DNA from 3 places in the Streptomyces sp. T028 genome. Region 3 is predicted to be linked to each of the others. Evidence: riboswitches for the same ligand, from Rfam matches in the RefSeq annotation. Region 3 holds a riboswitch; each other region holds the start of a gene.
The links. A riboswitch is a leader RNA that binds a small molecule or an ion and turns the genes downstream of it on or off. The one in region 3 is predicted to bind cyclic di-AMP.

Region 1 (6,674 bases), on a different contig from region 3:
GACCGCACGGTCAGCGACACGTCGTGCAGGGCCGGCGGCCCGTCGTCGTATCTGCGCCTCACGTCGCGCAGTTCGATCACCGGCTCGGTCATGAAGGGCTCCTTGTGTCCACGCGTCTGGCGCCCTGGACGCTAGGCGGGCTCCCGGTCCGGCCACGTCCTCCGCCCGAGCCGTTCGTGGTCCTCCGTCGGAACGAGGACCTGCCGGTGTCCTCCCTGAGAAGTAGGCGGCTGATGTACGTGGGGTTCCAGGAGTGATCTCCGAGACGGATCCCACGGGGGCGGGGTGGCGGTGAGAATGTGCCGGTGACGAACGAGACGACCGCGGTGGACCGGCTGCGGGAGACAGCCCGCCGTGCGCTGCACCCGACCGGGCCGGCACCGCGACTCACCCGGCGCGGGTGGCAGTTCGACCTGGTGGTGGCGGTGGCTTTCGCCGCCACCACCGTCTACTACGCCATCGACGTCACGAACAATCAGGTTCGCGAGGTCCTCCCCGGTGTGGAGAAGGCGATCCACCCGTCGGGTACGGACGCCGCGGTCGCCTTGAGCGCCCTCGCGCTCGTCACCTCGGGCGCCCTGGTACTGCGCCGCCGCTACCCGCTCGCCGTGTTGTGCACCGTGACCTGCCTGGCGCTGCTGACCCCTCAGGACGTTGCGCGGCTGACCTTCTACCCCCTCGTCGTCGCCGTCTACAGCGCCGCCGCCTACAGCCCGTACCGGATTCCCACCCTGGCGGCCGTACCGACGGCGGTCCTCCTGGTCTACACGTCGGGCACCTCGACCACCCACGTCTACCCGTATCAGCCGGGCATCGTCCCGAACGAGTACGTGGTCCTGTGGATCCTCGGGCCGCTGGCGATGGTCGCCAACGGCCTGCGCACCTGGCGAGTTCGCACCGACGAGGGCCGCGCCCGGCTGGCCACCGTGGAACGCGAACAGGCCGAGGCGCTGCGCCGCGCCGTCGGCGAGGAACGCGCCAGGATCGCCCGCGAACTGCACGACGTCGTCACCCACAACGTCAGCGTCATGGTCATCCAGGCCGGCGCCGCCCGCAGGGTCATGAGAGCCGTACCCGACGAGGCCGACGAAGCACTGCTCGCCGTCGAGGCGAGCGGCCGGGCGGCCATGACCGAGCTGCGTCACGTCATGGGCCTGCTCACCATGGACAGCGGCAGCCAGGATGCGGACCGCACCGAGAACCTGACCCCGCAACCAGGTCTGGAGCAGTTGGAGGCACTCATCGGGCGGGTCCGGGAGACCGGCCTGCCGGTCGACCTGGAGATCACCGGAACGTCCCGCCCCATGCCACCGGGCATCGGGCTCACCGCCTACCGCGTAATCCAGGAGGCCCTGACCAACACCGTCAAACACGCCTCCGGGGCACATGCCACCGTCTCCGTCGAGTACGCCCCCGACCGGCTCAGGGTGGAAGTCTCCGACACCGGCGGCCTTCCCGGCCCCGGGGCGGGCACGGGTAACGGCCGCGGGCTGCTCGGCCTGCGCGAGCGTCTTTCCGTCTACGACGGCACCCTGCACACCGGCCGGCGCCTCACCGGCGGCTACCGTGTCGAGGCACTCATCCCCCTGGAGGCACCGTGACCGAGCCGCCGCCGCGTGTGGTGCTCGCCGACGACCAGACCCTTGTCCGCACCGGATTCCGGATGATCCTGCGCTCCGGCGGCATCGAGGTGGTCGCCGAGGCCACCGACGGGTCCGAAGCCGTCGACGCGGTCCGCCGTACCCGGCCCGACGTGGTCCTGATGGACGTGCGGATGCCGGAGATGGACGGCCTGGAGGCCACCCGCCGCATCCTCACCGGCGCCCCGGGCGAACCCCGTGTGATCATCCTGACCACCTTCGACCTCGACCAGTACGTCTACGCGGCGCTGTCCGCCGGTGCCAGCGGCTTCCTCCTCAAGGACGTCACCCCCGAGCAGCTGATCTCCGCCGTCCGCACGGTCCGCTCCGGTGACGCCCTGCTCGCACCGGCCGTCACCCGCCGCCTGGTCGAACGGTTCACGCGACACGGGAGTCATACGGCCTCGATCCACCGCGACCTCGCCTCGCTGACCTCGCGCGAACGCGAAGTCCTGGGTCTGGTGGCCCGGGGGCTGAGCAACTCGGAAGTCGCCGACCGCCTCCACCTGGCCGAGACGACCGTCAAAACCCACGTCTCCCGCGTCCTCGGCAAGCTCCAACTCCGTGACCGCGTCCAGGCCGTCATCGCCGCCTACGAGACCGGGCTGGTCAGCGTCGGCGGGCAGGCGCCCGCACAGCCGACCGCCGAACACTGACGACGGCGTGACGGGCCCCTGCTGGGCAGCCTGCGGATGCATCAGCCGGCCGAGCAGGTCGTCGAGGACGGCTCGGTGACCGAGGTCGGCACACGACTGACCCCGCATGACGGCGAGCACGTACTCGACGCACGAGGCGGTGCCCTGCCGCCCGGCCGGTGTGACCACCACCTGCATCTGCACGCGATGGCCGCGGCCGACCGCTCGGCGCCCTGCGGCCCGCCGGCCGTGAACGACTCCGGGGCACTGGCCAAGACCTTGGCGCGCACCCCACCGACGAGCACGGCTGGATCCGCGGGATCGGATACTCCGAAGACGTCGCCGGTCCGCTGGACGCCGCGGCACTGGACCGCCTGCATGCCGCCGAACCGGTCCGGATCCAGCACCGCAGCGGCGCACTGTGGATGGTCAACACCGCCGGCGCACTGGCCCTCGGACGCGCGCGGGCGAACCACCACGGCATCGAACGCGACGGCCGGGGCCGACCCACCGGACGGCTGTGGCGCGCCGACGACTGGCTCCGCGCCCGTTGGCCCCGTACCGGGCCACCCGACCTGCGTGCCCTCGGCGCACGCCTCGCCCGCTGGGGGGTCACCCAGGTCACGGACGCGACGCCGGACCTGGACGCCACGGCCGTCGGCGCCATCGACGAGGTGATGCGCACGGGTGCCCTCCCCCAGCGGGTCCACCTCCTGGGCGCCCCTCTGGGCTGGACCCGGCCCGGCGGGGTCCCCGCGTCGACCTCGGGACCGTACAAGATCGTTGCCTGCGTGCGGCCCGCAGATGACCGATCGTGAAGCTGAGCGCGAAGACGGTGCCGAGTGCCGCGGTCACGCCGACGACGATGGCCACCTACGCCCAGGCCGCCTCTCCCTGGGCGAGGCGCATCCAGACGATCCGCCCCAGCACTGTGACAAGGCCGAGCAGCAGCGCATGTCATCCATGTCCTGAGGCCACACACGGCACTGCCCATGGCCACGAGCGAATGAGTGTCCGGCTTCGGTCATCGCCACCCGCTACGAGACGACCGCAACCGTCTACCCGGCCGGACTTCACATCGCAGGCATTTTCCCCTGGTCCGCCCGGCGATCCAAACGAAAGTTCGTAGAGAAAGTTGTGAGATATCCGCCCTCGGCGAACCGTCAAAACGGCCTCTGAGCTGGGCATTCGACTTGATCACCAGAACCTGACCCCATTCTAACGTCACGTACGTCCTGTACATTTTTTACAGATGCGCCAGACGTCGAAGGAGGGGTTCCCGATGACCCGACCGTCCGCCCGTTACGTCCTGCCCGAGTTCACGGAACGCACGAGCTACGGACACCGCACGATGGATCCGTACTCGAAGCTGCTGGAGGAGCGGATCGTCTTCCTCGGGACGCCGATCGACGACACCGCGGCGAACCACGTGATGGCCCAGTTCATGTACCTGGAGCACAAGGACCCGGACCGGGACATCGCGCTGTACATCAACTCCCCCGGCGGCTCGTTCAGCGCGATGACCGCGATCTACGACACCCTCCGGTACGTCACCTGTGACGTGGAGACGACCTGCCTGGGCCAGGCCGGCTCGTCGGCGGCCGTGCTGCTGGCGGCGGGCACGCCGGGCAAGCGGTTCGCGCTGCCGGGCGCCAGGATGGTGGTCCGGCAGCCGGCGCTGCCCGAGCCCGTCGAGGGACAGACCAGCGACCTGGCGATCCAGGCCGAGGAGCTGTCCCGCACCCGGGACCTGCTGGAGGAGATGCTCGTACGGCACACCGGGCGCGCCCCCGAACAGGTGACCGAGGACATCGAGCGGGATCTGATCCTGACCGCGGCTCAGGCCGTGGAGTACGGCCTGGTGGACGGGGTCGTCCCGAGCCGTCGCGACATCGCCGGGGCGAGGTGAGCCGCGATGGTTCCCGAGCTGCCGCCGCTGCCCGCGCTCACCCGCGCCGAGGCCGAGCTGATCGACCGTTATCTGGACGTGGTGGATCTGCTCGGGCGGATCAATCCCGCGCACGACGGTGACACCTACCGGGGCCTGCGGGCCGCCCAGGCGCTGGTGGCGAGGGCAGCGGAGCTGCGGGACGCGCTGACGTTGATGCACCAGCGGGGCGAGAGCGAGCTGCACGCGCCGACCCTCGCGCGGGCGCTGCGCGTCCTGGACGGGGAGCGCCGCACAGCGCGCGTCACGGTACCTCCGCTCTCCGACAGTTGACGCACGCCCGTCCGGCTCGGCGCACCGCCGCGCCGTCCGTGACGTCCGGGCCGGACCTGAAACGCACCAGACGGGTTACCCCCGTTCGGCGTAGCGGCGGCCCCCCTTGCGAGCGAGCGCATTGTGCCGAAGGCGCTGTTTTCCGGGTCGGCGCAAGGGGTAGCGGCGCAGGTCGGGGGGCCTTTGGCGGCCTTGACACCTGAACCCCCATCAGGGTGTCCACCCGAACGGGTGAGTGGTGAGGAACCCCACAAATCACCGGTTCCATTGGGATTTTCGGTCAACGGTGAGTCAAGATCCGTGTCTGACGACAAGTCCCCGCCACAAGCGGCGGGGCGGTCCGGGCGGACGCCGAGTCCTGCCGCTGCCCGGATTGACCCGTCGACAGGAGTGCATCGGCAGGAGTGGAGGACCCAAGCACGACGGGTCGCCGGAACGGTCACGCCATGACCGGGTCGAGCAGCCCTTGGGGTGAAGCCGCGCGAGCGGCCGGGCACCTTTGTCAGCCCGAATCCGACAGGTCATCCTTCACAGGCGGTTGACGAAGGGTTGCGCATGACTGCGCTCAATCGTGTCCCGTCGCTCATGGCCCGGGCCGGTACGGCCTCCGCGTTCGCCATCGCCGCCGTGGGCGGATCGATCGTGATCCCCGGTGTCGCCTCCGACGCCGCGGCGGCCACGCCGGCGACCAAGGCGCTCCAGGTCGCGGCGTCCAAGAAGGGTGCACCGTACAAGTACGGGGCGGCCGGACCGAAGAGGTTCGACTGCTCAGGTCTCACGATGTACTCGTTCAAGAAGGCGGGCAAGACCCTGCCGCGCACGGCTGCGCAGCAGTACAACAAGACGCGCCACATCTCGGCCTCCAGCCGCAAGGCGGGCGACCTGGTGTTCTTCCACTCGGGGTCGTACGTGTACCACGTCGGGATCTACGCCGGTAAGGGCAAGATCTGGCACTCGCCGAAGACCGGTAGCGTGGTGAAGCTGGAGAAGATCTGGACCAAGAGCGTCTGGTACGGCCGGGTCCGCTAGGACCTGCCCGAGCACCGCTTCCCGGGGTGGTGGCGGCGTCCCTGACGCGCCCTCACCGCCCCGGGAGCTCGCCCGGTCGCGGAGGCGCCGCGGCGCCCGCCACCGGCTCGGCCGGGACGGTCCACGGCAGCTCGACCGTGACCGTCTTGCCGCCCTCCCGTGTGGGGCGGACTCTGAGCTTGCCGCCGCGCTCGGCGGTCAGCCAGCGAATGATCACCATGCCTCGGCCGTTGTCCTGCTGGACGGCGGCCGGCAGTCGTTTGGGGAAGCGCGGGTGGCTGTCGGTGACGCCGATGCGCAGCCGTTCGTCCCGGTCGAGCACCAGGGCCACCGTGAAGGTGGGTGACTGTCCGAAGGTGTGCTGCACGGCGTTGGTCGCGAGTTCGGAGACGATCAGCCGGATGGTGTCGGCCGCCTCCGAGTCCGCCGGCAGTCCCCATTCGCCGAGCGCGCCGGCCACGAAGCCGCGGGCCGTGGAGACCGAGGCGGGATCGCTCGGCAGAGTGACGGATGCTTCCAGATGGTCTGCCATGGCGACCTCGTCCCTTTCCCACGGGACCGGAGTCCGACACGCTGCGGATGGTTCGAGTACGGTCCCGGACTGGTGCTTCTTCGCCAGACTGCCATCAGCACGCCGGTCACGGGTGGCGATCCACCAAGATATGCATATATCTGTCGCCCAATGCGGTGAACTCTGCCGCGGCAGAGCGTTTTTGGACAGCCCATAAGGACGGCCCATAAAGACGGTCCACAGGGACGGTCCATCAAGGACGATCCATGGGGAGCAAGGAGGAGCCCATGCAGCACGGTCCCGCGGTGCGCCGCCGAAAGCTGGGCGCGGAACTGCGCAGTCTGCGCGCCCGGGCGGGGCTCACGAGCGGTGAGGCGGCCCGGCTCGTCGGCTGGCACCAGTCCAAGGTAAGCCGTATCGAGACCGGCACCAGTGGTACGAAACCGGCCGATGTGCGGTTACTTCTCGACGCCTACGGCGTGACGGACCCACAACTGCGGGACCTGATGACGGCGTTGGCCGGCTCGGAGGAGAGCGGGGGCCGGGACCACTGGTGGCACGCCTATCGCGGGGTCCTGCCGGCCGCCTACCGGGACTTCATCAGTCTGGAGTCGCAGGCCGGCGTGATGCGCACGCTG
Region 2 (6,674 bases), on a different contig from region 3:
GCGATCCCGGACGCGCCGTTGACCAGCAGGTTCGGGAAGGCGGCGGGCAGCGCCACCGGCTCCTGCTCCTGGCCGTCGTAGTTCGGCGCGAAGTCGACCGTGTCCTCGTCGATCGACTCGGTCATCAGGCTCGTCGCCTCGGCCTGGCGGCACTCGGTGTACCGCATGGCGGCCGGCGGGTCGTCGTTGCCCAGGGAGCCGAAGTTGCCGTGGCCGTCGACCAGCGGCACGCGCATGGAGAACGGCTGCGCCATGCGCACCAGGGCGTCGTAGATCGACGAGTCGCCGTGCGGATGGAGCTTGCCCATGACCTCGCCGACCACGCGCGCGCACTTCACGTAGCCGCGGTCGGGGCGCAGGCCCATCTCGTTCATCTGGTAGACGATCCGGCGGTGCACCGGCTTGAGGCCGTCGCGGGCGTCGGGCAGGGCTCGGGAGTAGATGACCGAGTACGCGTACTCCAGGAAGGAGCCCTGCATCTCGTCGACGACGTCGATGTCGAGGATCCGCTCCTCGTACGAGTCGTCGGGCGGCGGGGTCTTCGTGCTGCGGCGGGCCATCGCTGCCGGCTCCTTGCTGAGGCGTGTGACGGAATCTGACGCGGTCCATTGTGGACCGTGGCACTGACAAGACGGGCCCAGGACTTAAGCCCTCTCGTGATTGCCCGCAGGGTACGTCATGTCCGTTCCGGCCCGGCGCCCCGGATTCTCGCTCTCGGCGTACGTCGTCCGGGAACTTCGCCGACCCACCGCACGCTTGCATACAGTGACAGGACCGGCAGGAAACGCGCGGTTTCCACGACCGCGTCCGCGATCGGAAGGACGTACATGCCCATGGGTCACACGGCCACAGACCAGGCAGGCACCGGGGGCCTGACAGCGACCGAGCACCGCCTGGCCAACGGCCTTCGCGTGGTGCTCTCCGAGGACCACCTGACCCCCGTCGCGGCGGTGTGCCTCTGGTACGACGTCGGCTCCCGTCACGAAGTCAAGGGCCGTACCGGCCTGGCTCACCTTTTCGAGCACCTCATGTTCCAGGGCTCCGCCCAGGTCAAGGGCAACGGCCACTTCGAGCTGGTCCAGGGCGCCGGCGGCTCCCTCAACGGCACCACCAGCTTCGAGCGCACCAACTACTTCGAGACCATGCCCGCCCACCAGCTGGAGCTCGCCCTCTGGCTGGAGGCCGACCGCATGGGCTCCCTGCTCGCCGCCCTGGACGACGAGTCCATGGAGAACCAGCGCGACGTCGTGAAGAACGAACGCCGCCAGCGCTACGACAACGTGCCCTACGGCACCGCCTTCGAGAAGCTGACCGCCCTCGCCTACCCGGACGGCCACCCCTACCACCACACGCCGATCGGCTCGATGGCCGACCTGGACGCGGCCACCCTGGAGGACGCGCGCGCGTTCTTCCGCACGTACTACGCGCCCAACAACGCCGTCCTGTCCGTCGTCGGCGACATCGACCCCGAGCAGACCCTCGCCTGGATCGAGAAGTACTTCGGCTCCATCGCCTCGCACGACGGCAAGCCCGAGCCGCGCGACGGCACCCTGCCCGACGTCATCGGCGACCAGCTGCGCGAGGTCGTCGAGGAGGAGGTTCCGGCCCGCGCCCTGATGGCCGCCTACCGCCTGCCGAACGACGGCACGCGCGCGTGCGACGCGGTCGACCTGGCGCTCACCGTGCTGGGCGGCGGCGAGTCCTCCCGTCTGTACAACCGGCTGGTGCGCCGTGACCGTACGGCCGTCGCCGCCGGCTTCGGGCTGCTGCGGCTCGCCGGGGCGCCCTCCCTGGGCTGGCTGGACGTGAAGACGTCCGGGGACGTCGAGGTGCCCGTCATCGAGGCCGCCATCGACGAGGAGCTCGCCCGGTTCGCCGAGGAGGGCCCCACGGCCGAGGAAATGGAGCGCGCCCAGGCCCAGTTGGAGCGCGAGTGGCTCGACCGGCTCGGCACCGTCGCGGGCCGCGCCGACGAACTGTGCCGGTTCGCCGTCCTGTTCGGCGACCCGCAGCTCGCCCTCACCGCCGTCCAGCGCGTCCTGGACATCACGTCCGAGGAGGTGCGGGAGGTCGCCAAGGCCCGCCTGCGCCCCGACAACCGCGCGGTCCTCGTCTACGAGCCGACCGCCCCCGAAGCCCCCGCCGACCAGGACGAGAACGAGGAGGCGGCCCAGTGACGGAGCTCGCCACGATGGACTTCCACCCCCAGCCCCGGGCGGGCGAGGCCAGGCCGTGGGCGTTCCCGGCGCCCGAACGCGGCACGCTGGACAACGGCCTGACCGTCCTGCACTGCCACCGCCCCGGCCAGCAGGTCGTCGCCGTCGAGGTCCTCCTCGACGCGCCCCTGGACGCCGAACCGGCCGGCCTGGACGGCGTCGCCACGATCATGGCGCGCGCGTTCTCCGAGGGCACCGACCAGCACTCCGCCGAGGAGTTCGCCGCCGAGCTGGAGCGCTGCGGCGCCACCCTCGACGCGCACGCCGACCACCCCGGCGTCCGGCTCAGCCTGGAGGTGCCCGCCTCCCGGCTGCCCAAGGCGCTCGGCCTGCTCGCCGACGCCCTGCGCGCGCCCGCCTTCGCCGACAGCGAGGTCGAGCGCCTCGTCCACAACCGTCTGGACGAGATCCCGCACGAGCTGGCCAACCCCTCCCGCCGCGCCGCCAAGGAGCTCTCCAAGGAGCTGTTCCCGGCGACCGCGCGCATGTCGCGGCCCCGCCAGGGCACCGCGGAGACCGTCGAGAAGATCGACTCCGCCGCCGTGCGGGCCTTCTACGAGCGGCACGTCCGGCCGGCCACGTCCACGGCGGTGGTTGTCGGCGACCTCACGGGCGTCGACCTGGCCGCGCTCCTCGGAGAGACCCTGGGCGCCTGGACGGGCACCCCGGCCCAGCAGCGGCCCGTGCCGCCGGTGACCGCCGACGACACCGGCCGCGTCGTCATCGTGGACCGCCCCGGAGCCGTCCAGACGCAGCTGCTCATCGGCCGGATCGGCGCCGACCGGCACGCGCGCGTGTGGGCCGCCCAGGTCCTCGGCACGTACTGCCTCGGCGGCACTCTCACCTCCCGCCTGGACCGCGTCCTGCGCGAGGAGAAGGGCTACACGTACGGGGTGCGCGCGTTCGGGCAGGTCCTGCGCTCCGCCCCCGACGGCTCGGGCGCGGCGATGCTCGCCATCAGCGGCTCCGTCGACACACCGAACACCGGTCCTGCCCTGGACGACCTGTGGAAGGTGCTGCGCACCCTCGCCGCCGAGGGCCTGACCGACGCCGAGCGCGACGTCGCCGTGCAGAACCTGGTGGGTGTGGCGCCGCTGAAGTACGAGACCGCGGCGGCCGTCGCGAGCACGCTGGCCGACCAGGTCGAGCAATCCCTGCCCGACGACTACCAGGCCACGCTGTACCAGCAGCTCGCCGCGACCGGCACGGTCGAGGCCACCGCGGCGGCCGTGAGCGCCTTCCCGGTGGACCGTCTGGTGACCGTCCTCGTCGGTGACGCCGCTCAGATCAAGGAGCCCGTGGAGGCGCTCGGCATCGGCGAAGTGACCGTCGTCGCCGCCGAGTAGGCGCCGGGAGGCACGGACGTGTTGCGGCCCCGGGTGACAGAGGTGTCCTCCCGGGGGCTGTACCGGGGGCCGCAGGATGTCCGAATTGGGGCGGAGGTTGCCTGTCTGCCGTGTGGCGTGCGCTACAAAAGCCGTGATCCGTTTGAGGATTGATAACGGTCCCGCATACCGTCGGCCCGGCTGTTCGTCAGGCAGTGCGCCGCATCCGCGGCACCGGACAGTCATCGCCGAGTCCCCGTACGGCGCGAGCCAGGGGAGCCGGGGACCCATATCAGTCCCTGGGGTGAATCGGGCGCCCGCGCGTGAGCGAGGGGGTCCGTAGGAGACCTTCCTGCTCCGAACCCGTCAGCTAACCCGGTAGGCGAGAAGGAAGGAAAGGACCGCTCGTCTTGGCGTACACCTGCGCCACCGGGAAGCATCGCCGGCCCAGCCGGATGCAGCGCACCTCCGTCCGCGCGGCGGGTTTCGCGGCGCTGACCACCACCGGTGTCATGGCCACCGTCGCCTCCACCCCGGCTCTCGCCGCGGAGCCGACCCCCGAGCAGACCGGGCTGATCCCCGTCGTCGCCGCTGGTGAGGCCGTCGCCGACCAGGTCGACGACCAGGTCGCCCTGCAGAAGAAGGCCGCCTTCGAGGAGGCCGCGCGTGAGGCCGCCGCCAAGAAGGCCGCGGAGGAGCGCGAGGCACGCGTGCGTGCCGCCCGCGAGGCCGAGCGCAAGCGTCTGAACGCCTTCGTGCTGCCGATCACCGGCTCCTACGTCTCCACCGGCTATCACGCGAGCAGCTCCCTGTGGTCCTCCGGCAGTCACACCGGCATCGACTTCCACGCCGCCAGCGGCACGTCCGTGCACGCGGTCGGCCTGGGCACCGTCGTCGAGGCGGGCTGGGGCGGGTCGTACGGCAACCAGGTCGTCATCAAGATGAACGACGGCACGTACACCCAGTACGGCCACCTGTCCTCCATCGGCGTCTCGGTGGGCCAGCAGGTCACCCCTGGGCAGCAGATCGGCCTGTCTGGCGCGACCGGCAACGTCACCGGCGCGCATCTGCACTTCGAGGCCCGTACGACGGCGGAGTACGGCTCCGACATCGACCCGCTCGCCTACCTCCGCCAGCACGGCGTCACCATCTGACGGCACCCGGCGACGTCTGACGGCACCCGGCGACGGCCCGTCCCGAGCCCCGGCCCACGCGGCCGGGGCTTTCGCCGTTTTCGGCACCTCGCTGTCCAAAAAATATCCCTGGATTCCGGCCCGCCGTCGGAAATTCCGGCTCATTGCAATAGAGTCACGGAACACACGTCAATCGGCGGCGCTCGGCGACGTTTCACGGGGATTAAGGCGGAGGTCGGTATGCGTATTCCGGCGCACTCGGTGTGCACGGCCATCCGGGACGACATCGTCGCCGGTGTCTACGAGCGCGGCGGCCGCCTCACCGAGGAACTCCTCGCCCGCCGCTACGGCGTTTCCCGGGTCCCCGTCCGGGAGGCACTGCGCACCCTGGAGGCCGAGGGCTTCGTCGTGACCCGGCGGCACGCGGGCGCGTGTGTCGCGGAACCGACCGAGCAGGAGGCGGCCGACCTGCTGGAGATGCGCATGCTCCTGGAGCCGCTCGGTGCCGCCCGGGCCGCCCAGCGGCGCACCGAGGCCCACCTGAAGGTGCTGCGCGGACTCGTCCGGCTGGGCCAGGAGCGGGCCAGGAGGGGCAACAGCGAGGATCTGCGCTCCCTGGGCGGCTGGTTCCACGAGACGCTCGCCCAGGCCTCCGGAAGCCACGCCCTGACGTCCATGCTCACCCAGCTGCGCCACAAGATCGCCTGGATGTACGCGGTGGAGGCGCCCGCCAACCCCGTGGAGTCCTGGGCGGAGCACGGCGCGATCGTGGACGCGGTGGCGCGGGGCGACCAGGAGCGGGCGCGGACGGTCACGGCGCTGCACACCGAGCGCGCGAGCGCCGCCCACCGGCTGCGTTTCGTCGGCGGCGCGGACCGCGCCGACCGTGTGAGGACTTCGCAACCTCCCGTAAACATGACGGGTCTGCGTCATTAACACGGGAGCCGTATACAAAGAAGAGATATTCGGCGGAGAGGTATTTCCGCTGCCCTTTTCCGTGCGCGCCCGGAATTCTCGGTGGCGCGCATTCGGTGTGCCCGGCCCCGGGTTTCCGGTTATGCCGCCGGTAATGTCGCGGAGCAGCCGCGGAGCAGCCGCGGAGCGAGCGTGGAAGTGAGCGCGGAAGCCAGCGCTGAATCAGGCGTGAAAAAACGGCGGGGCCGCGCCACCCCGAGGGTGACGCGGCCCCGCGTGTGACTCAGACGGTCTCGGGGAGCTCCTCGAGACCCTCGGCGACCAGCTTCGCCAGCCGGTCCAGGGCGATGTCCGCGCCCTCGGCGTCGGAGGCGAGGACGATCTCCTCGCCCCCCTTCGCGCCGAGGCCGAGGACGGCCAGCATGGAGGCCGCGTTGACGGGGGTGCCGTCGGCCTTGGAGATCGTCACCGGGACGCCTGCGGCCGTGGCGGCTCGGACGAAGATGGAAGCGGGGCGGGCGTGGAGGCCCTCGGCCCAGCCGACGTTGACGCGGCGCTCAGCCATGTGTTGCTGCCCTTCGGTTCTCAGGTTGTCTAGACCGGTGTTGTCTAGACCAGTGTTCCACACGTGAAGCCGGTGAGGAACGGGCCGAACGTCCCGTTCCTCTGGCGGTCGCCGGATCGCGGCCTCGATCCTGCTTCCGTCCTCCACAGACTGCCTCGCGCCGTTGTCGTACGCGAGCCGTACTCTGGGCCCCATGCAGAGCGCCTCGGACCGGCACGAGTACCCCGCCCACTGGGAAGCCGACGTGGTGCTGCGCGACGGCGGCACCGCGCGCATCCGCCCCATCACCGTCGATGACGCCGAGCGCCTGGTCAGCTTCTACGAGCAGGTCTCGGACGAGTCGAAGTACTACCGCTTCTTCGCGCCCTACCCGCGACTGTCCGCGAAGGACGTCCACCGCTTCACGCACCACGACTTTGTGGACAGGGTGGGACTCGCGGCCACGGTCGGCGGCGAGTTCATCGCAACCGTACGCTATGACCGCATTGGTGCCGACGGTATGGCCGCCTCCGCGCCCGCC
Region 3 (6,674 bases):
CGGTTCCAGGACACCTCGGTGCGGGGGGATGCTATGGGGCGCATCAATACAGGCCCGGTCACATGGGGAGGGCCGGTGTCGGGTGGCGTGTGCCGGGCTGATTAGCATCCGGCCTCATGGACGTACTCATCCATCTCTTCGTCGGCCTGCACATCATCGGCATCGCCGCGCTCCTGGGCGGCTTCCTCACGCAGATGAAGGCCATGGGCCAGGGCACGGCCCGTTTCGTCCCCGCGATGCTGCACGGCGCGGCGACCATGCTGCTCACCGGCGTGATCCTGGTCGGCCTCAACCAGGCCGACGACCAGCCCGTCAACAACATCAAGATCGGGGTGAAGCTGGCGCTGCTCGTCGTGATCCTCGGCCTGGTCTATGTGAAGCGGGACGACGAGAAGGTGGAGAAGCCCCTGTTCGGCCTGGTCGGGCTGCTGACCGTGGCGAACATCTTCATCGCGGTCCTCTGGACGTGACGGACCCCGCGGACCCGGCCCACCCGGCGAACCCGGCGCGCAGGGCCGCCACGGCGACCGCCAGCCACACCGCCACCGCCACCCACAACAACACCTCCCCGGGCCCCTTCAGGCCCGGGAGGTCGGTGGCGGTGGCGACGGACTGCATCGCCACCGCCGTCATCCCCATTGGAAACACAGTCGCCCATCGCCGCATGTCGTAGCGCAGCCGTGGCCGGAGCAGCTCGGCGGCGAGCAGGACGACGTACCAGCACAGGGCGAGCACGAGCAGGGCGTTGGTCATCCCGCGCAGGACGCCCCGGTCGTCGGCGTTCCACAGGTACAGCCCGTGATCGGCGTCGATGAGCCTCGCCCCCGCGAGCGCCGAGACGGCGAGCGCCCCGCCGGCGACCCACTGGTCCCCGGCGCCCTCGGTCACCTGCCGCCAGTCGAACAGGGCGAACATGACCGCGTAGAGCACCAGGCCGAGCCAGAACAGCACGAGCGCGGTGTGCGCCGGCCAGGCGAGCGTCTCCGCCTTCCCCAGGGTCGCGCCCAGCACCGCGAGCGCCTGGGTGGCCACACAGCAAAGGAACACGTCCCCGGGCATCCGGCGGGCCTGATGGCTCATGACATGCCGTACGACATGCCGTACGACAGCCGTCATCAGCACTGGCCACAGCAGGGCGGACAGGGCCAGCAGCGCCCAGGCCCAGTTCTGCCGGCCGAGCTCCGAGACGCCCGTGCCGAGCACGGCCGTGGCGGCCACGGCCGTCAGCCCGCCCGGCGTGCCATCCTCCGCCAGCCGGCGCCGGCGCTCCCGCAGCAGCCGTACGACGAAGTCCGCGGCCAGCATCACCCAGGCTGTGCCGGCCAGCGCCAGCGTGGCATGGGAGAGCACCTCGTGTCCCGCCAGGCGCAGTCCGACCGACAGGATGCCGGTGGCCAGAACGGCGGCCCCGGCCGCCGGCGGACGCCGCGCCCACCAGGCGCGCGGGGAGGAGGTGCCGGGCATGAAGCCGATGCTAGGGATGCGAAGCGGCTCACGCGGCGGCACACGCGCGTAGAGGCAAAAAACGGCCTACGCGCGCGTGCCTGTACCCAAACGTGCCTCAGGCCGGGCGGACCACGCTGTGGATGCCCGACTCGCCGTCATAGTAGATGGACTCCTCGCGGACGTACGCGCCCGGCTTCGGGGCGTGGATCATCATGCCGTTGCCGATGTAGATGCCGACGTGGCTGACGTCGTCGTAGAAGAAGACCAGGTCACCGGGCTGGGCGTCGGCGAGGGAGACGGTGGTGCCCGCGTTCACCTGGTCGTAGGTGGTGCGCGGGAGGGAGACTCCGGCGGCCTTCCAGGCGGCCTGGGTCAGACCGGAGCAGTCGTAGGAGTCGGGGCCGGTGGCGCCCCAGACGTACGGCTTGCCGATCTGTGCGCGGGCGAAGGCGAGCGCCTTCTCGGCCTTGGTGGCGTACGAGGAGTCCGTGGACGAGGACGACGAGGATGACGAGGACGAGGAGGAGTCGGACGACCCGGAGGAGGACGTGCCGGCGTCCTGCTGGGCGGCCTGTTCCGCCGCCTGCTGCTGGGCCAGCTCGGCCGCCTTGCGCGCGGCCTCCTCCTGCTTCTGCTTCTCGATGGCCGCCAGCCGCGCCTTCTCCTCGGCCGTCAGCTGCGCCAGCAGCTCGCGGGCATCGCCGAGTTTCTTCTGGACGGTGGCCTTGGCGGTCTTCAGGTCGCTCTGGGCGTCGGTGAGCGTCGCGAGGCTCTCGGCGGCCTCCTGCCGCTTCTTCATCGTCGCCGACTGCTCGGTGACGTAGTCGTCGACCGCGCCCTTCTGACGGTCGGTCATCCGACCCATCAGCTGCGTCTGGTCGAAGTAGTCCTGCGGGGAGTCCGCCAGCAGGAAGGTCGCCGTGTCGGGCGCGGAGGCACCGGTGCGGTACTGGGCGGCGGCGAAGGAACCGAGCTCCTCCCGCGCCTCGTTGAGCTTCTGGGTGCGCTTCGCGACGTCATCGAGGAGACCGTCGACCCGCTTGCGCTGCTTGGTCGTCTTCTCCTTGGCGGCGTTGTACTTCTCGGTCGCCGACTCCGCCTGGCGGTAGAGGTCGTCGACCTTCTTCTCGACCTCCTCCAGGCTCGGCTTGCCGTCGTCGGCCGGGGCGGCGTTAGCCGTCTGGGAGAGCAGGGCCACGGACGTGAGGGCGGCGGTGGCCAGGGCGGGCGTGCGTATGCCTGCCACGCGGGTGCCCGAAAAGCGCGGCTTGCGGTGCTGCGACGCCAAGAGAGGCGACTCCTTCCATCGTCCGCCTACCGGGTTAGCTGTCGGGTTCGGGCGGATGGTTCGGAAGGGCGCCCTACGGCCGCCTCCCGTCGGGAGTCGGGCCGATTCACCCCGGGGTCTCGGTGGGTCCCCGGCTCCGGCTGCCGCGCAGGGGGCACACCGGACTCGGCGGAGGCCGTACGGCCCGGCGAGGTTCGCCGGTGGGGATCCGCGTGGCCTGCCCGGCACGGTAGCCAACTCGTGTGGCCCCTGTGAAGGTTGATGGGCGATATGCCCGATACATTTTTGTTATCTTGCGCAAAGCCGAGACATGGGATCACGTGCTGTGATAGCGCCGCCTCGGAAGGTGAGGAGCGGAGATGTTCGGGGGACGGCCCCGCGTTGTCAGTGGGGCGCCCTAGACTCGGAGAGCGATGAGCAGCCTCTTTGACGACAGCTTCCTGGCGAACCTCCAGGCCCCCGCCGGCCATGAGGAGGAACCCCCGCCGCCGCCCGAGGACGATCACGTTCCGGAGCCGCTTCCGGACGATCTGTTCGGCGGGAAGTTCGACGCGCCCCCGGACCGGGACGTGTACTACCGCGACGGCGCCGCCCGCCCCGCGCTCGACGCGGCCGCCCTCCTGGAGGGACTCAACGACAACCAGCGCGCGGCCGTCGTCCACGCCGGCACCCCTCTGCTCATCGTCGCCGGCGCCGGCTCCGGCAAGACCCGTGTGCTCACCCACCGCATCGCCCACCTCCTCGCCGAGCGCAACGTGCATGCGGGCCAGATCCTCGCGATCACCTTCACCAACAAGGCCGCGGGCGAGATGAAGGAGCGCGTCGAGCAGCTCGTCGGCCCGCGCGCGAACGCGATGTGGGTGATGACCTTCCACAGCGCGTGCGTGCGCATCCTGCGCCGCGAGAGCAAGAAGCTCGGCTTCACGTCGTCGTTCTCGATCTACGACGCAGCCGACTCCAAGCGGCTCATGGCCCTGGTCTGCCGTGATCTTGACCTCGACCCCAAGCGCTTCCCGCCGAAGTCCTTCAGCGCCAAGATCAGCAACCTGAAGAACGAGCTGATCGACGAGGAGGACTTCGCCGCCCAGGCCGGCGACGGCTTCGAGAAGACCCTCGCCCAGGCCTACGCGATGTACCAGTCGCGGCTGCGCGAGGCCAACGCCCTCGACTTCGACGACCTGATCATGACGACGGTCAACCTGCTGCGCGCCTTCCCCGATGTGGCCGAGCACTACCGCCGCCGCTTCCGTCATGTGCTCGTCGACGAGTACCAGGACACCAACCACGCCCAGTACGCCCTGGTCAGGGAGCTGGTCGGCACCTCCGAGCACCCGGTCGACGTACCCCCCGGCGAGTACGACGTCCCGCCCGCAGAGCTCTGCGTCGTCGGTGACGCCGACCAGTCGATCTACGCCTTCCGGGGCGCGACGATCCGCAACATCCTCCAGTTCGAGGAGGACTACCCGGACGCGACGACGATCCTGTTGGAGCAGAACTACCGCTCCACGCAGACGATCCTCTCCGCCGCCAACGCGGTCATCGAGCGCAACGAGTCCCGCCGCCCCAAGAACCTGTGGACCAACGCGGGCGCGGGTGCGCGCATCACCGGCTATGTCGCCGACACCGAGCACGACGAGGCACAGTTCGTCGCCGACGAGATAGACCGCCTCACCGACGCGGGCGACGCCAAGGCCGGCGACGTCGCGGTCTTCTACCGCACCAACGCCCAGTCCCGTGTCTTCGAAGAGGTCTTCATCCGCGTCGGCCTGCCCTACAAGGTCGTCGGCGGCGTCCGCTTCTACGAGCGCAAGGAGGTCCGGGACGTCCTGGCCTACCTGCGTGTCCTCGCCAACCCGGAGGACTCGGTCCCGCTGCGCCGCATCCTCAACGTGCCCAAGCGCGGCATCGGCGAGCGCGCCGAGGCGATGATCGACGCCCTGTCCCAGCGGGAGAAGATCAGCTTCCCGCAGGCGCTCAAGCGCGTCGACGAGGCCTACGGCATGGCCGCGCGGTCGACCAACGCCGTGAAGCGGTTCAACGTGCTGATGGAGGAGCTCCGGACGATCGTCGAGTCCGGCGCGGGCCCCGCGACCGTCCTGGAGGCGGTGCTCGAACGCACCGGCTACCTCGCCGAGTTGCAGGCCTCAACCGACCCGCAGGACGAGACCCGTATCGAGAACCTCCAGGAACTCGCCGCCGTGGCCCTGGAGTTCGAGCAGGAGCAGGCCGAGGGTGAGGGCGCGGCCACCGGCGGTCTCGCCGACTTCCTGGAGCGGGTCGCGCTCGTCGCCGACTCCGACCAGATCCCCGACGAGGACGAGGACGGCTCCGGCGTCATCACTCTGATGACCCTGCACACCGCCAAGGGCCTGGAGTTCCCGGTCGTCTTCCTCACCGGCATGGAGGACGGCGTGTTCCCGCACATGCGCGCCCTCGGCCAGACCAAGGAGCTGGAGGAGGAGCGCCGCCTGGCCTACGTCGGCATCACGCGCGCGCGTGAGCGGCTCTACCTCACGCGGTCCTCGCTGCGCAGCGCCTGGGGGCAGCCGTCGTACAACCCGCCGTCGCGGTTCCTGGAGGAGATCCCGGCGACTCATGTGGACTGGAAGCGGACGGGGGCGACCGCGCCCGTGTCCTCCGGTCCGGTGTCCGGGGTGGCGGCCTCCCTGTCCTCGACGCGCTCGCGCTCCACGGCCGCCGGTGCCTCCGGGTTCGCGACACGCCGGGGCGCGGCGGAGAAGCCGGTGGTGGCCCTGGCCGTCGGCGACCGTGTCACCCACGACCAGTTCGGACTCGGCACGGTCGTCGGCGTGAAGGGCACGGGCGCGAACGCGGAGGCGACGATCGACTTCGGCGACAGCAAGCCCAAGCGGCTGCTGCTGCGGTACGCGCCGGTCGAGAAGCTGTAAGGCAGCCGCAGCTCAGATGGGCATGAGTGAGCCCCCGCTTCCACAGCGGGGGCTCACACCAAGGCGACGGGGGCTCTACGTCGGGTCGAGCCCGTGGCTGCGCAGCCACGGCAGCGGGTCTATGGCCGAACCGCCGGCCGGCCGGACCTCGAAGTGCAGGTGCGGGCCGGTGGAGTTGCCGGAATTCCCGGAGTACGCGATCGGGTCGCCGGCCTTCACCGTCGTACCGGAGGCGACACGGTAGCTGGAGAGGTGGCAGTACCAGGTCTCCGTGCCGTCCTTCGCCGTCACGATCATCATGTTGCCGTAGGCGCTGTTCCACTGCGTCCGTACGGTGCCATCGGTCGCCGCCATAACGGTCGTGCCGTAGGAGACCGGGAAGTCGATGCCGGTGTGCTGGGACATCCAGTTGACGCCGGCCTGGCCGAAGTAGGCGCTCAGCCCGCGCGCGGCGACCGGGAGGGCGTACTTCGGGCGCAGCCGCTCCTTGCGGGCCGCCTCCGCTGCCGCCTTCTTCTTCTCGGCTTCCTGCTGCGCCTTGAGGTCGATGCGCTCCTGCGTCCGGCTGGCCCGGTCGGCGAAGTCGTCGGCCTCGGCGCTGAGGGTCTCGAGCTGGGAGTCCAGCTTGTTGTTGGCGGCCGATGGCTTCACCGCCTGCGCGTCCGAGGCGGAGGCCGTGGTGTCCTTGTCGTCCCCGCCGGTCAGCGTGCCGACGGAGGCGGCGGCGATTCCGGCGACCCCCATCACGCAGGCCGAGGGCACGGCCACGGTCAGCAGCGCGGAGCGCCTCGCGGGCGTACGGCGGCGGGAACGGCTCGCGTTACGGGCGGCAGCGCGGGTGGCAGGCGCCGGCACGGTCTCCTCCTGTTCGTCCAGGAGGGGCTGCTCGGACACGGCGGGCAGCTCGCCGGTGGCGGACAACTCGCCGCCGTCCGGGGCCTGTTCGTCGTATCCGGCCGACTGCTCGTACTCGTCGGAGGCGGTGCCGGAGGTCGGGGTGGTCCCGGCCTCGCCGCTGTCGGAGTTCCACT

Region 1: another riboswitch for cyclic di-AMP. It lies ahead of ACLZN2_RS22920 (C40 family peptidase); the one in region 3 lies ahead of ACLZN2_RS35680 (NlpC/P60 family protein).
Region 2: another riboswitch for cyclic di-AMP. It lies ahead of ACLZN2_RS17030 (M23 family metallopeptidase); the one in region 3 lies ahead of ACLZN2_RS35680 (NlpC/P60 family protein).

The regions. Positions count from the first base shown of each region.
Region 1 is NZ_JBLRVZ010000024.1:18,097-24,770, reverse strand. It holds gene ACLZN2_RS22950 (ABC transporter ATP-binding protein) at 1-92, opposite strand, end outside; gene ACLZN2_RS22945 (sensor histidine kinase) at 306-1,601, shown strand; gene ACLZN2_RS22940 (response regulator) at 1,598-2,296, shown strand; gene ACLZN2_RS22935 (hypothetical protein) at 2,701-3,093, shown strand; gene ACLZN2_RS22930 (ATP-dependent Clp protease proteolytic subunit) at 3,558-4,184, shown strand; gene ACLZN2_RS22925 (hypothetical protein) at 4,191-4,496, shown strand; cyclic di-AMP (ydaO/yuaA leader) riboswitch at 4,866-5,048, shown strand; gene ACLZN2_RS22920 (C40 family peptidase) at 5,052-5,525, shown strand; gene ACLZN2_RS22915 (ATP-binding protein) at 5,578-6,057, opposite strand; gene ACLZN2_RS22910 (helix-turn-helix domain-containing protein) at 6,324-6,674, shown strand, end outside.
Region 2 is NZ_JBLRVZ010000016.1:106,663-113,336, reverse strand. It holds gene ACLZN2_RS17045 (DNA gyrase/topoisomerase IV subunit A) at 1-560, opposite strand, end outside; gene ACLZN2_RS17040 (M16 family metallopeptidase) at 828-2,177, shown strand; gene ACLZN2_RS17035 (M16 family metallopeptidase) at 2,174-3,562, shown strand; cyclic di-AMP (ydaO/yuaA leader) riboswitch at 3,778-3,940, shown strand; gene ACLZN2_RS17030 (M23 family metallopeptidase) at 3,952-4,695, shown strand; gene ACLZN2_RS17025 (GntR family transcriptional regulator) at 4,915-5,610, shown strand; gene ACLZN2_RS17020 (HPr family phosphocarrier protein) at 5,873-6,154, opposite strand; gene ACLZN2_RS17015 (GNAT family N-acetyltransferase) at 6,348-6,674, shown strand, end outside.
Region 3 is NZ_JBLRVZ010000041.1:39,586-46,259, forward strand. It holds gene ACLZN2_RS35670 (hypothetical protein) at 117-470, shown strand; gene ACLZN2_RS35675 (tellurite resistance/C4-dicarboxylate transporter family protein) at 448-1,464, opposite strand; gene ACLZN2_RS35680 (NlpC/P60 family protein) at 1,562-2,734, opposite strand; cyclic di-AMP (ydaO/yuaA leader) riboswitch at 2,742-2,915, opposite strand; gene pcrA (DNA helicase PcrA) at 3,148-5,643, shown strand; gene ACLZN2_RS35690 (M23 family metallopeptidase) at 5,719-6,674, opposite strand, start outside.